One region of the Stenotrophomonas sp. PUT21 genome, then DNA from elsewhere that is predicted to be linked to it. Evidence: predicted binding sites of a transcription regulator. Region 1 holds the regulator's gene; each other region holds the start of a gene.
What was found. The regulator FliA, encoded in region 1, starts transcription of late flagellar genes. The targets are predictions, from matches to a motif close to TAAAGTTTNNCNNNCNNNGGCCGATAA.
Positions count from the first base shown of each region.

Region 2: the regulator FliA is predicted to act here: its motif matches at 3,400-3,426, upstream of ACTT2I_RS17820 (GGDEF domain-containing protein).
Region 3: the regulator FliA is predicted to act here: its motif matches at 1,793-1,819, upstream of ACTT2I_RS17230 (methyl-accepting chemotaxis protein).

Region 1 covers NZ_CP197645.1:1,594,540-1,599,621, reverse strand. Annotated here, with positions in the region: gene flhA (flagellar biosynthesis protein FlhA) at 1-656, shown strand, start outside; gene ACTT2I_RS07580 (AAA family ATPase) at 806-2,461, shown strand; gene ACTT2I_RS07575 (MinD/ParA family ATP-binding protein) at 2,448-3,335, shown strand; gene ACTT2I_RS07570 (RNA polymerase sigma factor FliA) at 3,332-4,078, shown strand; gene cheY (chemotaxis response regulator CheY) at 4,095-4,487, shown strand; gene ACTT2I_RS07560 (protein phosphatase CheZ) at 4,487-5,082, shown strand, end outside.
Region 2 covers NZ_CP197645.1:3,967,101-3,972,182, forward strand. Annotated here, with positions in the region: gene ACTT2I_RS17805 (lytic murein transglycosylase) at 1-1,020, opposite strand, end outside; gene egtD (L-histidine N(alpha)-methyltransferase) at 1,075-2,049, opposite strand; gene egtB (ergothioneine biosynthesis protein EgtB) at 2,046-3,332, opposite strand; gene ACTT2I_RS17820 (GGDEF domain-containing protein) at 3,505-4,812, shown strand; gene ACTT2I_RS17825 (YchJ family metal-binding protein) at 4,791-5,082, opposite strand, start outside.
Region 3 covers NZ_CP197645.1:3,817,349-3,822,430, reverse strand. Annotated here, with positions in the region: gene ACTT2I_RS17230 (methyl-accepting chemotaxis protein) at 1-1,762, opposite strand, end outside; gene ACTT2I_RS17225 (Rrf2 family transcriptional regulator) at 1,944-2,396, shown strand; gene ACTT2I_RS17220 (NAD(P)/FAD-dependent oxidoreductase) at 2,386-3,294, shown strand; gene ACTT2I_RS17215 (aldo/keto reductase) at 3,388-4,347, opposite strand; gene ACTT2I_RS17210 (class I SAM-dependent methyltransferase) at 4,522-5,082, shown strand, end outside.

The DNA of each region.
Region 1 (5,082 bases):
CCGAATCGATGGGCTACACCGTAGTCGACCCGGCCACTGTGGTCGCCACCCATCTGTCCCACCTGATCCGCGAGCACGCCCCGGAACTGCTCGGCCATGAGGAAGTGCAGCAGCTGCTGGCCAACCTGGCCAAGAGCGCGCCCAAGCTGGTCGAAGATCTGACGCCCAAGTCGCTGCCGCTCTCGGCGGTGGTGCGGGTGCTGCAGAACCTGCTGATCGAGCGGATTCCGATCCGCCAGCTACGCAAGATCGTCGAATCGCTGGTGGAAAGCGCGCCGACCAGCCAGGACCCGGCCGTGCTGACGGCTGCCGTGCGCAATGCGCTGGGCCGTTTCATCGTGCAGGAGATCGCCGGGATGTCGCCGGAGCTGCCGGTGTTCACCCTCAACCCGCAACTGGAACGCGTCTTGCAGGAGTCCACTCAGGGCAACGGCGCCGCGCTGGAACCCGGACTCGCCGAGCGACTGCATCAAAGCCTGGCCGAATGTGTCGGCAAGCAGGAAGCGAAGAACGAGCCGGCGGTCGTGCTGGTGCCCGGCCCGGTACGTGCCGCGCTGGCACGGCTGGTACGCCACAGCGTCCCCTCGCTGTCCGTACTCGCCTACAGCGAGGTGCCCGAGGACAAACGGTTGAAGCTGGTCGGCACGATCAGTTGAGCCGGACACCCGACGGCACCGCGACAGAAAACAGACACCTCATTCGATTTCACCGCAGCAGGAAATAAAGGGACTCCCTGACCGTGCAGACCACCGACAACCAGCGTTTCCCTTCCACCACTCCGCCGCCCCAGTCCCGGTACCACAGCATGAAAATCAAACGCTTCGTCGCCTCCGATATGCGCTCGGCCATGAACCTGGTGCGCAAGGAACACGGTCCGGACGCAGTGATCCTGTCCAATCGCCGGATCGAGGAAGGTGTCGAAATCGTGGCGGCGGCCAACTACGACGAGAGCGCCGTGCAGCGTGCACTGGAGGCGGCCCGCAAGGACGTCGCGCCAGCGCCGGCACCGCGCCCGCGCAGCGCCGCCGATGCGGTGATCGCCGCAGTGACCCGCCGCAAGGCGCCGGTCGCCACGCCTGAACCGGTGGCCGCGACCACTTCGGCGGTCGCCGCGCTGGCCCGCGCCGCCGTCGGCGCGACCGGTCGCACCCTGGATACCGCCAATGAAATCGTGCCGCCGCCGGGCAGCGACGGCTTCGCCGCCACCCTCGCCCGCGCCAGCGTCGGCCCCGCCGTCAACGAACCGTCGCTGCCGGAGCAGATCTTCGCGCCGTTCAATGTCGAGCAGGCCGCCGCCGCGTCCCCGGCCGCCCCGGTCGAAGCAGTGGCCGCGCCCGCCCCGATCAACCGCGCCCGCTTCGTGATCGATCCGCCGCTGGACGAGATGGACGAGGCGGCGATGCCGGTCGCTGCCGCGCTCGCGCCGCTCCCGGTGGTGGCCCCTGCCCTGCCGCCGGCCCTGCCGCTGCCGATCGCCGAGACCGTCACCACCGCCGCCAATGAACCGGCAGCGGCCGTGGCCAGCGTGCCCGAACTGACGATCATCCAGCGCGACGACGAAGAGATCCGCCAGTTGCGCCATGAAGTGGCCGGTATGCGCCATGTCATCGAGCGCGAGATGCACCGCTTCACCGATGAGCGCCTGCGTGGCTCGCCGGTCCGCGCCGCGGCGCTGGACCTGATGGACGAGTACGGCTTCGACGCCGGCATCAGCCGCGACGTGGCCATGCAGATTCCGCTGGATACCGAAGCCCACCGTGGCCGCGGCCTGATGCTCGGCCTGCTCTCCAAGAAGCTGCCGATCGCCCCGGTCGACCCGCTCGAAGCCGGCGGCGTGATCGCCCTGGTCGGCCCTACCGGTGCCGGCAAGACCACCACCATCGCCAAGCTGGCCTCGCGTTTCGCCGAGGCGCATGCCGCCCGCGATGTCGCCCTGGTCACCACCGATACCGGCCGCATCGGCGCCCGCGAGCAGCTGTACGGCTTCGGCCGCCAGCTCGGCATCGCGGTCCATGAGGCCAGCAGCGGCACCGATCTGAACCAGCTGCTGGAGCGCCTGAAGGACTACAAGCTGGTCCTGATCGACACCGCCGGCCTGGGCCCGCGTGACCGTGCACTGGCCGCCCAGCTGCAGTGGCTGCGCGCCGCCGAGCAGATCCGCACCCTGCTGGTGCTGCCGGCCAACACCAGTTTCGGCGACATGGACGAGGTGGTCCGCCGCTTCAGCGCCGCCAACCCGCAGGGCGTGGTGCTGAGCAAGCTGGACGAAACCGGCCGCTTCGGTACCGCCCTGTCGGTGGCCGTGGACCACCGCCTGCCGATCACCTGGGTCACCGATGGCCAGGACGTTCCTGAAGACCTGCACCGTGCCAGTGCGGCCAATCTTGTACTTCGCCTTGAAGATTTGCGCCGCGCGGCCGATATGCCCTGCAACCCGGAGTTGAACCATGCCGTCGCGTGAGTACGCCAAGCTGACCAAGACCTTCCCGTTGTCGGCTACCCGAAGCCAGCCGCTGGGCCCGGTCCGCACCATCGCCGTCACCGGCGGCAAGGGCGGCGTGGGCAAAACGAACGTTTCGGCCAATCTGGCCGTGGCGCTGGCGGACATGGGCAAACGCACGCTGCTGCTGGACGCCGATCTCGGCCTGGCCAACATCGACGTGATCCTCGGCCTGCAGCCGAAGGTGACCCTGGCCGACCTGGTCGCCGGGCGCTGCACGCTGGAAGAAGTGATCATGGAAGGCCCCGGCGGCGTGCTGGTGGTGCCGGCCGCCTCCGGCCGCCGCCACATGGCCGAGCTGCAGCCGGCCGAGCACGTCGGCCTGGTCAACGTGTTCTCCGAGCTCGAGCGCGAGCTGGACATCATGATCGTGGATACCGCCGCCGGCATCACCGATGGCGTGCTCACCTTCTGCCAGGCCGCGCAGGACACGGTGGTGGTGGTCTGCGATGAGCCGGCCTCGATCACCGACGCCTACGCACTGATCAAGGTGCTCTCGCGCGAGCGCGGGGTGGACCGCATCCAGGTGGTGGCCAACATGGTCCGCGACCCGAACGAAGGCCGCGTGCTGTACGAAAAGCTGACCCGTGTCTGCGAGAAGTTCCTCGCCGATGTCTCGCTGAACTACCTGGGCTGCGTGCCGCAGGATGACTGGCTGCGCCTGTCGGTGCAGCGCCAGCAGCCGGTGGTGAAGGCCTACCCGTCCAGCCCGGCCGCGCTGGCGCTGACCGAGATCGCGCGCCGCACCGCCCGCTGGCAGGCCCCGACCGAGCCGCGTGGCGGGGTCGAATTCTTCCTGGAACGCATCCTCAAGCAACGCGGGGTGACGGTATGAAGGGCGCAGCACAATACAAAGAGGTCCAGCGGACCGCAGCCAACGAGTGCATTGCCCAGCACTCCGACCTGGTCCGGCGCATCGCCCACCATCTGGCCGCGCGCCTGCCGGCGAGCGTGGAGGTGGACGATCTGATCCAGGCCGGCATGATGGGCCTGATCGAGGCCTCGCGCAGCTACGACGCCGACCAGGGCGCCTCGTTTGAAACCTATGCCTCGATCCGCATCCGCGGCTCGATGATCGACGAGATCCGCCGTGGCGACTGGGTGCCGCGCTCGGTGCACCGCCGTGCACGCGATGCCGCCGCGACCATCCGTCGCCTCGAGCAGAGCACCGGCCGTGCCGCCAGCGCCACCGAAGTGGCCGCCGCGATGGACATGCCGCTGCCGGACTACCTGCGCCTGATGGAAGACGCCTCGCGCGGCCAGGTGCTGAGCCTGGAATCACGGATCGAAGACCAGGGCGAGCTGGATACCGTCGCCCAGGGTGGCCCGACCCCGCAGCAGGTACTGGAGCGCGGCGAGTTCGGGCGCGAGCTGGGCAACGCGATCGGCCTGCTGCCCGAGCGCGAACAGCTGGTCCTGTCGCTGTACTACGAGCAGGAACTGAACCTGAAAGAGATCGGCGCCGTACTGGGTGTCAGCGAATCGCGCGTGTGCCAGATCCATGGCCAGGCCGTGCTGCGTCTGCGGGGCCGGCTGAAGATCTTCGAGGCGGCAGACGCCGGCCTCGAGAACCATTGAAATCGAGGAAAGTGCTTTGAACAAGAACATGCGTATCCTGATCGTCGACGATTTTTCGACCATGCGTCGTATCGTCAAGAACCTGCTGGGCGATCTGGGCTTCACCAATACGGCCGAAGCCGAGGACGGGCATGCCGCGCTGGCGATGTTGCAGAGCCAGCCGTTCGATTTCGTGGTCACCGACTGGAACATGCCGGTCATGACCGGCATCGACCTGCTCAAGGCCGTGCGTGCCGATGCCAAGCTCAAGACCCTGCCCGTGCTGATGGTGACCGCTGAAGCCAAGCGCGAGCAGATCATCGAAGCCGCCCAGGCCGGCGTGAACGGCTACATCATCAAACCGTTCACCGCGCAGACCCTGGAAGAAAAGCTCGGCAAAATCTTCGAACGCCTGGCAGCGAGCGCCTGATGGACACCCTGAGCGACAAATCCGCGCTGGTGCAGCGCCTGCAGGACGCCTTGGCCGCACTGGAAAGTGGCGACGAAGCCGGTTGGCGCCGGGAGATCGACGCCCTCGCCGCGTTGCGCACGCAGCCGATGATGGCCGGCCTGAACCGCCTCGCCCGCGAACTCGGCCAGGCCCTGGGTGAACTGCCCAGCCTGCCCAGCGAAGCCGGCGAACTGGATGACGCCTGCGCGCGCCTGGACCACGTGGTGGCGATGACCGAACAGGCCACCCACCGCACGCTGGACCTGGCCGAGGAATGTCGCTCGCTGACCGAACAGCTGCGCGCCAACGGGTTGACGCCCGACCAGGGCCAGCAGCTCGACCGCATCCGCCACAACCTGACGGAAATCGCGCTGACGCAGAGCTACCAGGACCTGACCGGGCAGATCATACGCCGCGTGGTCGGGATCGTGCGGCGCGTGCACGAGGGCTTCGGCGCGCTCGGCCTGCCGCCGCAGGAAGACGACAAGAAGCGCGACACCAACGGCCTGGCCGGCCCGGCCGTGAACGGTCTGGATCGCCATGCGGTGTCACAGAACGACGCCGACGACCTGCT
Region 2 (5,082 bases), 2.0 Mb from region 1:
GATGCCGGGATCGTCGGTCGGCCAGGCCGCCACGATGCCCGGACCACCGCGCAGGCGGTCGGCCAGGGTGGCGATCGCCAGGGCGTAGCTCTCGGCAGCGTTGTACGCGTAGATCGCGTCGTAGTTGCGGAACACCAGCCAGGCTGGCCCCTTGGCGCCGGTCGGGAGCAGCAAGGCGGCCGTGCTGTCGGCGGGCAGCCCGGCCGGGGCCAACGCGCCGCCCGCCACCGGGAGGATGCCCAGCGCGCGCCAGTCGGCCAGCGGTTTGCGCTGGGTGCGGCCGGCCAGGCTGGCATTGAAGCCGGCCGGAATCTTCACTTCCATGCCCCACGGTTGCCCGGTGCGCCAGCCGGCCTTCTTGAGATAGTTGGCGGTGGAGGCCAGGGCGTCGGGAATGGAGGCGACCAGATCGCGACGTCCATCGCCGTCGCCGTCGACCGCGATGCGGGCATAGGTGGACGGCATGAACTGGGTATGGCCGAAGGCGCCGGCCCACGAACCGGTCAGCCCTTCGGCACGCAGGTCACCGGCGTCGATCAGCCTGAGCAGGGCCAGCAGTTCACCGCGGAAGAAGGGCTGGCGACGGCCTTCGCAGGACAGCGTGGCCAGCGACTGCAGCAGCGGGCGCTTGCCGAACACGCGGCCGTAATCGCTCTCCACACCCCACACGGCGACGATGGTGGCGGCATCGACACCGTACTCGGCCGACACGCGGGCCAGCAGATCACGGTGCTCGACCAGACGGGCGCGTCCATCGTCGACGCGCTGGCTATCCACCAGGGCGGCCAGGTAATCCCACAGCGGGGTGGTGAACTCCGGCTGTGCATCGAGCAGGGGCAGCACGCTGGGATCCGGGGTAAGCCCGGCAGTGAGCACGTCGAAGCGCTCGGCATGGATGCCCTGCTTGCCGGCCTGCGCTTTGAGCGTGACCAGGCAGCTGGCAAACGCATCCGGCGCGGCCACCGCCAGCGACGGTGCGCCGAGCCACAGCCCAGTCAACAACAGGGGCAACCATCGCATTGGCGGAATCCTTGCAGCCAGTGGACCTGCATCATAGCGGCAATGCCGCGCGGATCAGGCCGGCTGCAGCAGGCGCAGGCCGAAGGCGGGATCGGTCGCGTTCCAGTGGGCGTTGACCCGCAGGCCCGCGGCAGCGGCCATCGCCGCGAACACCGCATCGGTGTACTTGTGGCTGTATTCGACGGTCATCGCTTCGCCTTCGGCGAACGCGAAGCTCTGCCCGTCCACCTGCACGCGCTGGTCGCGCTGGCTGACCAGTTCGGTTTCGATGCGCAGGCGCGGCACGCTGTAGCGGGCGCGGTGGCGGAAACCGTCCAGATCGAAATCGCTGCCGATGTCGCGATTGAGCCGGCGCAGCAGGTTCAGGGTGAAGTCGGCGGTGACGCCGGCGGCATCGTTGTAGGCAGCCTCGATCAGCCCCGCATCCTTGTGCAGGTCGATGCCGATCAGGGCCATGCCATCGGGCCCCATGGTCTGGCGCATCGCCTTCAACAGTGCGATGGCATCGTCATGGGCGAAGTTGCCCAGCGTCGAACCGGGGAAGAACACCAGGTGGCGTGCCGGCTCGCGCTGCGGTGACGGCAACTGCACCGGCTGGGTGAAATCCGCGCAGACCGGCAGCATTTCGATCTCCGGCAGCGAGGGGGCCAGCCGGGTGATGCTGTCCAGCAGCGCGGCGCGGGAGATCTCGATCGGGGTGTAGGCCACGGGGTCGCGCAGCGCATGCAGCAGCAGTTCGGTCTTGCGCCCGCTGCCGCTGCCCAGTTCGACCACATGCACGCGGGGCCCGACCACCTTGGCGATGTCGCGCGCGCACTCCTGCAGCAGCTGCAGCTCGGTGCGGGTCGGGTAGTACTCCGGCTGCTGGGTGATCTGCTCGAACAGCGCCGAGCCCTGCGCATCGTAGAAATACTTGGACGGCAGCTGCCGCGGCGTGGACGAGAGGCCGCGCAGGATGTCGGCGGTGATCTGATCACGGTCCGGCTGCAGATCGGTCAACGCCTCGAGTGCATCACGGACCGAACTCATGCGATGTCCCGGGCCAGGCGCAGGCCGGCGAACTGCCACCGGGCCGACGGTGCGAAGAAATTGCGGTAGCTGGCGCGCAGATGATCGGCCGGGGTGGCACAGCTGCCCCCGCGCAGCACCCACTGCCCGCACATGAACTTGCCGTTGTACTCGCCCAGGTTGCCCGGGAAGGTGCGGAAGCCCGGATATGGCCCGTAGGCGCTGCTGGTCCATTCCCAGACATCGCCGAACAATTGAACGATGTCGCCGTCCTCTTCGGCCCCACCGGGGTGGAACTGATCGGCATCGGCGAAGCGACCCCGCAGCGGGCGACCGGCGGTGGCCGCCTCCCATTCGAACTCGGTGGGCAGACGGGCCTCCTGCCAGCGCGCGTAGGCGTCGGCTTCGAAGTAACTGAGGTGGCAGACCGGTGCGTGCGGATCGAGCGGGCGCCAGCCCCCCAGGGTGAACTCGCGCTCCAGTGCGTCATCCCAGTACAGCGGATGCTGCCAATGCTGGTCCTGGCACAGCGTCCACCCTTCACTCATCCACCAGCGCGGCTCGCGGTAGCCACCGGCCTGCACGAACCGCCGGTACTCCTCATTGCTGACCGGGCGGTTGGCCAGCGCATGCGCCGGGACCAACGCGCGGTGTACAGGCGATTCGTTGTCATAGGCGAATGTGGGCTGGGTGGGCCAGACCGGCGCGCCGATCTCCACGATCCGCTCGGGACTGCTGAGCCACCGCAGCGGCAGCGCACGGGCCGGTGCCACCGCCAGATCCTCCCGGTAGGCCGGCTGCAGCGGGTTGGACCAGAACGCGTGCTTGATATCGGTCAGCAGCAGCTCCTGGTGCTGCTGCTCGTGATGCAGGCCGAGCAGCAGCTGATGCTGGGCCTGTTCGCTCAGGCTGCCGGCCTGCAGTGCGGTGATCACGCGCTGGTCGATCTCGGCGCGGAAATGCAGCACCTCATCCAGTGACGGGCGCGAGAGCAGCCCGCGCTGCGGACGCGCATGCGCCGGGCCGATGCTCTGGTAATAGCTGTTGAACAGGTAATGCCAGTCCGCATCGATCGGGGCGTAGCCGGGCCGGGTGGCGAGCACGAAGCGCTCGAAGAACCAGGTGGTGTGGGCCAGGTGCCATTTGGCCGGGCTGGCATCGGCCATGCTCTGCACCATGGCGTCCTCAGCGCTCAGCGGGGCGGCCAGCGCGACCGTGCGGGCGCGCACGCCAGCGTAACGGGCGGCCAGCGACGCGGGCGGGACGGCAGTGAGCGGTGGTGCGGCAGCGACGGCGGTATTCATCGCGATCAGGATCGGCCAGCCGGGGTGAGTGTCACGTCATGGCAGGGCATCGCTGCGGTGACAGCGCTCAAGTTGAATGCGCGCGGGCCGCTATCGGGGGAGACTCCCTGCCTGTGTTGTCCGGTTTGCACGCTGCAGCCACGGCGCGCCGGCCCACGACGTGGACCCCTTCTTGCGGACGCACCTGCTACGCCAGCCCAGCCACTATCTGTTCGTGCTGCCTGCCGTGCTGGTGGCCGTGGGCCTGTGGGGCGCCACGCCGGCGGCCGAGGTCGGCAATCCTGTGCACCGCCTGCTGCCGCTGGTGCTGGCCTGCCTGGGCATCGGGCTGGCGTTGATCTACGCCCGCGTGCGGGCGGTCTGTCTGATGCTGGCGGTCGCACTGGCCTTCGCGCTGCTGCACGGGGTGGTCGGTACGTTCCTGCGTGAGGGCGTGATCTCGGACCACACGCCGCTGATTTTTCATGCCGTGTCGTGGTGGTTGCCGCTGCTGTTCCTGGTGCATGGGCTGTGGCCCGAGCGCGGGCGGCTGCGCCAGGACCTGCTGCTGCGCGGCGTGGTCAGCGGCACGGCGCTGGGGGTTTTCCTGCTGTTGGCCGCCCAGGGCCCGGACGGCATGCAGGCACTGCTGTCGGATCGACACCTGGCGTGGCTGCCGAGCGGCTGGAACGCGCTGGCGCAGCTGCCGGCGCTGTTGTTCATGGTGGCAACGCTCGCGCTGGGGGTACAGGCCTGGCACCAGCCGCGGCCGCTGCACACCGCCCTGCTGATCGCCCTGCTCTGCCTGTGGTGGATGCTGCCGCGGGTGTTCGTCTCGCCCGCGCTGCTGCCGGCGGTCAGCTGCATGGCGCTGCTGTTGATTGTTTCGGCGATGCTGCAGGAGGCCTTCCACATGGCCTTCCGCGATGAACTCACCGGGCTGCCCGGCCGCCGCGCATTCAACGAATGCCTGCAGCGGGTGGGGCCCACCTACACCATCGCGATGGTGGATGTGGATCACTTCAAGCGCTTCAACGATACCCACGGCCACGATGCCGGTGATGACGTGCTCAAGCTGGTGGCCGCGCGCCTGGCCGGGATCGGCGGCGGGGGCCGCGCGTTCCGCTACGGCGGCGAGGAATTCGCACTGGTGTTCCTGGATCGCCCAGCCCCGGCCTGTGTGGCGGCGGTGGAGGAGATCCGCGCGACGATCGAAGGCGCGCGGATGCACCTGCGCGACCGCGCCGCGCGCAGCCGCGACGATGCGGTGGGGCAGCTGCAGCGCGGACGCGGTGGCAGTGGCGCGGTGGTGCAGGTGACGGTGAGCATCGGCGTGGCCGACAGCCGGGTGGCTGACAGCCCGCAGGGCGTGATCAAAGCGGCCGACCAGGCGCTGTACGCGGCCAAGGACGCCGGCCGCAACTGTGTGCGCGCCCATGGCCAGCAGGGTGCCGTGGCGGTGCGCACGGCGGCGCTGGCTCAGGGCAGCGCGTCGAGATAGAACCAGCGGCCGTCTTCGCGCACGAAGCGGCTGTGCTCGCGCATCTTCACCGCGCTGCCGCCGCCGACCTTGTAGCGGGCCAGAAAAAGGACCTGGGCGTGGTCCGGATCTGACTGCGTGTGGTCCTGGATCGTCAGCCCCAGCCACTGGGTGCGCTGCCCGGGTGCTTCCTCCAGCGACAGCTCGGCCGGGCGCGTGGACGGGTGCCAGCTGGCCAGCAGGTACTCGGCCAGGTGGCGCACGTAAGCGCTGTAGCGCGAGCGCATCAGC
Region 3 (5,082 bases), 2.2 Mb from region 1:
GCTGCGCCAGCGTGCGCACTTCGCTGGCGACCACGGCAAACCCACGGCCCTGTTCGCCGGCACGCGCCGCTTCCACCGCGGCATTCAGCGCAAGAATGTTGGTCTGGAACGCGATGCCGTCGATGACGCTGATGATCTCCGCGATCTGACGCGACGAGGCCTGGATCGCCCCCATCGTGGTGACTACCTGGCCGACCACTTCGCCGCCCTGCGAGGCGACCGAGGCGGCGCTGATCGAGAGCTGGTTGGCCTGGCGCGCATGCTCGGCATTCTGGCGCACGGTGGAGGTCAGTTCCTCCATCGAGGCGGCGGTTTCTTCCAGATTGGCCGCCTGCTGTTCGGTACGGCGCGACAGATCGCTGTTGCCCGCGGCGATCTCGCCGGCAGCGGTCTGGATCGACTGCGCGGCCTGCTTGATGTCGCCGACGATGGTGGTCAGCTGACCGGTGGTGCGCGCCATGTCATCGCGCATGCGCGCGAACACGCCATGGAAGTCGCCGTGCATGCGCGCGCTGAGATCACCGCCGGCGATCGCCTGCAGCACGCGCGAGACCTCGCCCAGGTCCTGCTCGGTGGTCTGCATCAGGCGGTTGAGGCCGCCGACCATCTCACCGAAGTCATGCTGATAACGCGCTTCATCGCCGCGCTGGCTGAAATCGCCCACGGCGGCTGCTTCGGCCAGCCGCTTGATCTCGGCATTGATCGCACCGAGGTTGGCCTTGGCCGTATCCAGCGCCTGGGTGATCACCGCCTTCTCGCCGGGCAGGCGCTCCATGTCCACCGACAGATCGCCGACCGCGTAATGGCCCATGATCTCGATCGCCCGCAGCTTCACCTGGATGTGGTTGGCGACCAGGGTGTTGGTGTCGCGCACCATCTGCCCATAGCCGCCGGGGAATGCCGTGGCGTCCATGCGGTAGCTGATCTCACCGGCGTCGTGGCGCTGTGCCATGGTCGCCTGCGCGGCCAGCACTTCCTTCAGGGTCTGGGTCACCGCGCGCATCGCGGTGCCGAGGCGACCGATCTCGTCGTGGCTGCGCACCACCACGCCATGCTCCAGATCACCGCGTGCCACCGCGCGTGCCGCCGCTTCCACCGCGACCACCGGGGCGATCACCGCGCGCCGCAGCCACACGGTAAGCGCGACCAGCAGCAGCACCGCCGCCAGCGCCGTGACGATCGCCGAGGCGACCAACGCTTCGCGTGCGCGCTCGGAGGTGGCGTTGGTCTCGTACGCCGCGCGCTCGCTGGCCCGCGCAGCCAATGCATCCAAGGTGGTGCCCACGGCACGGTCGGCCCCGAGCACCAGCGCGTCGCCGGCCCGGGTGTCATAGCCACTGGCCGCGAACGCCTCCAGCGCGCCGCGGTAGCGGGCCTCCAATGCGCGGTGCTCGGCCAGGAACCGGTTGGCCAGCGTGCGTGTCTGTTCGTCGCGGCTGGTCGCCAGCGTGCCGGCCAGGGCTTCAATGCGGCGTCCTTCCGCATTGAACGCGGCCAGGTGGCGTTCGCGCTGGGCGTCATCGGCGCCGCGGATCAGCACGTTTTTCCACTCCTGCACCTGCAGCCGGAACTCGCGCTGCAGCAGCTCGGCCTGCGCCTTGCGGGCGACCTCGACGGGCACCTCGGCCGACAGGTGCCGCCAGGCCGAGCCCAGCCCGGCCAAGGCCGCCAGCACGATGATGACCAGGCCGAGCGACAGCGCGCCCAGCAGTTTGAATTGAAGACTCAGGGCGCGTGGACGCGCCGGTGCGGAGGACGTCATGAGAGATCAAAAGTAAGGAAGGGCGATGCGGTATCGGTCTGCGGCGGACACCCTGAAGTGCGACGCAAATCACGCTTACCGTTCCATTCAATGATGTGAGGGCCGCGTGTAGATGAAATTTGACCGCGCATGGAACGAAACAGGACTGGACACGCAATCAATATGTAACTAATGTAGTTACATGAAATCCAGCAACCAATTCTCCGATGCGCTGCACGTGATGGCCCATCTGGTCGGCCAGGACGGTCCGCGTACCTCCGAGCAGCTCGCCACCTGCCTGCCGACCCATCCCGTGGTGATCCGGCGTCTGCTGTCGGCCCTGAACAAAGGCGGCCTGGTGACCACCGTGCGTGGCCACGGGGGCGGCGCCCAACTCGCCCGGGCGCCGGCGCAGATCACCCTGCACGATGTGTATCTGGCGATCGGCGCGCCCGCCCTGCTGCACACCGGCGCACGCGAGACCGGACGCGGCTGCCCGGTGCAGCGCGTGGTCAGCGAGGCCCTCGACGACAGTTACCGCCAGGCCCAGGCCCTGCTCGAGGCCCGCCTGCGCGACACCACCCTGGCCACGCTGGGCGAGGCATTCGCCCGCCACCTGGCCCACCACGCTGCAGGAGTTCCCCATGACGTTTGATGCGATTGTCGTCGGTGGCAGTTTCGCCGGCCTGTCCGCTGCCCTGATCCTGGCCCGTGCGCGCCGCGAGATCCTGGTGATCGACAGCGGCCTGCCGCGCAACCGGTTCGCCGCGCATTCCCAGGGCGTCCTCGGCCAGGACGGCATCGCCGGCGCCGAGCTGCTGCGCAACGCCAAGGCGCAGCTGCTGGACTACCCGACGGTGCGCTGGATCAACGACACGGTCAGCACGGCCCAGCCGACCGTGGATGGCTTCGTGGTCGGCACCGCGAACGGGGACACCTGGGCCACCCGCAAGCTGCTGCTGGCGACCGGCATCGCCGATGAACTGCCCGGACTGCCCGGCCTGGCCGAGCGCTGGGGCCACAGCGTGGTGCATTGCCCGTACTGCCATGGCTATGAGATCGGCGGCGGCGCGATCGGCCTGCTGGGCGGGCATGAGAAATCCGCCACGATGGCCGCGTTGCTTGCCGACTGGGGTGAGGTCACCCTGTTCGCGCACGGCATGGCACTGGCCCCCGAGGACCTGGCTGCCCTGCAGCATCGCGGGGTCAGCATCGAGCACGAGGCCGTGGTTGATCTCGACGGCGAGGCACCGGCGCTGAGCGCCGCTGTGCTCGCCGATGGCCGCCGGGTTGAGCTGCGCGCGCTGTTCGTCACCGCGCGCCAGCACATGGCCACACCGCTGGTGGAGCAACTGGGCTGCGTGCTGGAGGACAGCCCGATCGGCGTGCTGGTCCAGGTCGATGCAGGCAAGCAGACCAGCGTGCCGGGCATCTATGCCGCGGGCGATGCAACGCTGGTCGGCAACATCAGCCTGGCCAGTGCTGAAGGTGTGCGCGCCGGCGTCAGCCTTCACCACGCGCTGGTCGCCGAAGACAGCCGGGCCAGCCGATAAGGCGAGCAAGCTTGGGCGGGCCGGAAACCGAACGCCCGCCCCAGACGCACACAGCCGCCCTGCGGCGGCTGTGCGTCACCCCTGCCGGTGGGCTCAGGCCTGTTCGGCGCTGGCCGCATCCAGCTGCTGCACGTCCTGCGCCGACAGCGCGACGTTCGCGGCCGCCAGCACATCCTTCAACTGCTCGACACTGGTGGCGCTGACGATCGGCGCGGTGATGCCCGGGCGCGCGATCAACCACGCGATCGCGATCTGCGACGGGCTCACGCCATGCGTGCTGGCGACATCATCCAACGCGGCAAGGATGCGCAGGCCGCGCGGATTGACGTACTTGTCCACTACGCTCTGGCCGCGCGCGCTGCTCTTGCCCGCATCGGCCGCACTGCGGTATTTGCCGCTGAGGAAGCCACTGGCCAACGAGTAGTAGCTGATCACGCCCAGCTGCGCCTCGCGCACCACCGCTTCCAGCCCGGCTTCGTAGCCGGCACGGTCGTACAGGTTGTACTCCGGCTGCAGCGTTTCATAGCGGGGCAGCTTGTAGTCGGCCGAGACCTTCAAGGCATCGCGCAGGCGCTCGGCGCTGTAGTTGGAGGCACCGATCGCGCGCACCTTGCCCTGTTCGATCAGGCGACCGAAGGCGGCCAGCGTGGACTCCAGCGGCGTGGATTCATCGTCTTCGTGCGCCTGGTACAGATCGATCACGTCGGTCTGCAGGCGGCGCAGCGAGCCCTCCACCGCAGCGGAGATGGTGTCGGCGGACAGGCCGGGGTGTTCAGACCACTTGGCCACCTTGGTCGCCAGCACCACCTTGTCGCGCTTGCCGCTGTGTTTGAACCAGCGGCCCAGGATGGTTTCCGATTCGCCGCCCTGGTTGCCGGGCACCCAGGCGGAATAGACGTCGGCGGTATCGACCAGGTTGAAGCCGGCATCGACGAAGGCATCGAGCAGGGCAAAGGAGGTCTTCTCGTCCGCACTCCAGCCGAAGACGTTGCCGCCGAAGGCGATGGGGGCAACATGGAGGCCGGAACGACCGAGTTCGCGCGTAGCAGTCATGGGTGATGTTCTCCCTGGGAATCGTTTCCACAGCATACGGCCGGGGTGGTGACAGCGTTGCGGCAGCAGGCACAAAACAGTGTTCCGGAATGCTGCGCCGCACTAACGTTTTGTGAACACCTGTGCACGCTTGGCTGCTAGGCTCGCCGCATCCCGCTACCGGAAGCCCCGCCGATGAAAGCCCGTTCGTTGACCTGTGCCTGCCTGTTCACCGTCTCCACCCTGATGCTTGCCGCGCCCGCGATGGCGATCAAGCCCGCCGGACCGAACGCGCAGGTCGCGATCACCCCGGCCGTGCAGAAGGCCGTGCAGGACAGCCGCCGCGATCCGGCCAACGTCAAGCGCGATGCGTACCGCCATCCGGCGCAGACGTTGTCGTTCTTCGGTGTCGCGCCGGGCCAGACCGTCATCGAGATCACCCCGGGCAACGGCTGGTACTCGGAAATCCTCGCACCGCTGCTGCACGACAAGGGCCAGTACGTGGCTGCCGTGGTCGACCCGATGGCCGTGCCGGAAGGGCGTGGCCGCGACTACCAGCAGCGCAGCCGCGACGGTCTGGAAAAGAAATTCGCCGGCGACGCCGCCGTGTTCGGCAAGAGCCGTGTGGTCGCCTATGACCCGAAGGCGCCGGTGTTCGGCCCGGCCAACTCGGCCGATGTGGTGCTGACCTTCCGCAACGTGCACAACTGGCGCAGCAGCGGCCAGGCCGAAGGCATGTTCAAGGGCTTCTTCTCG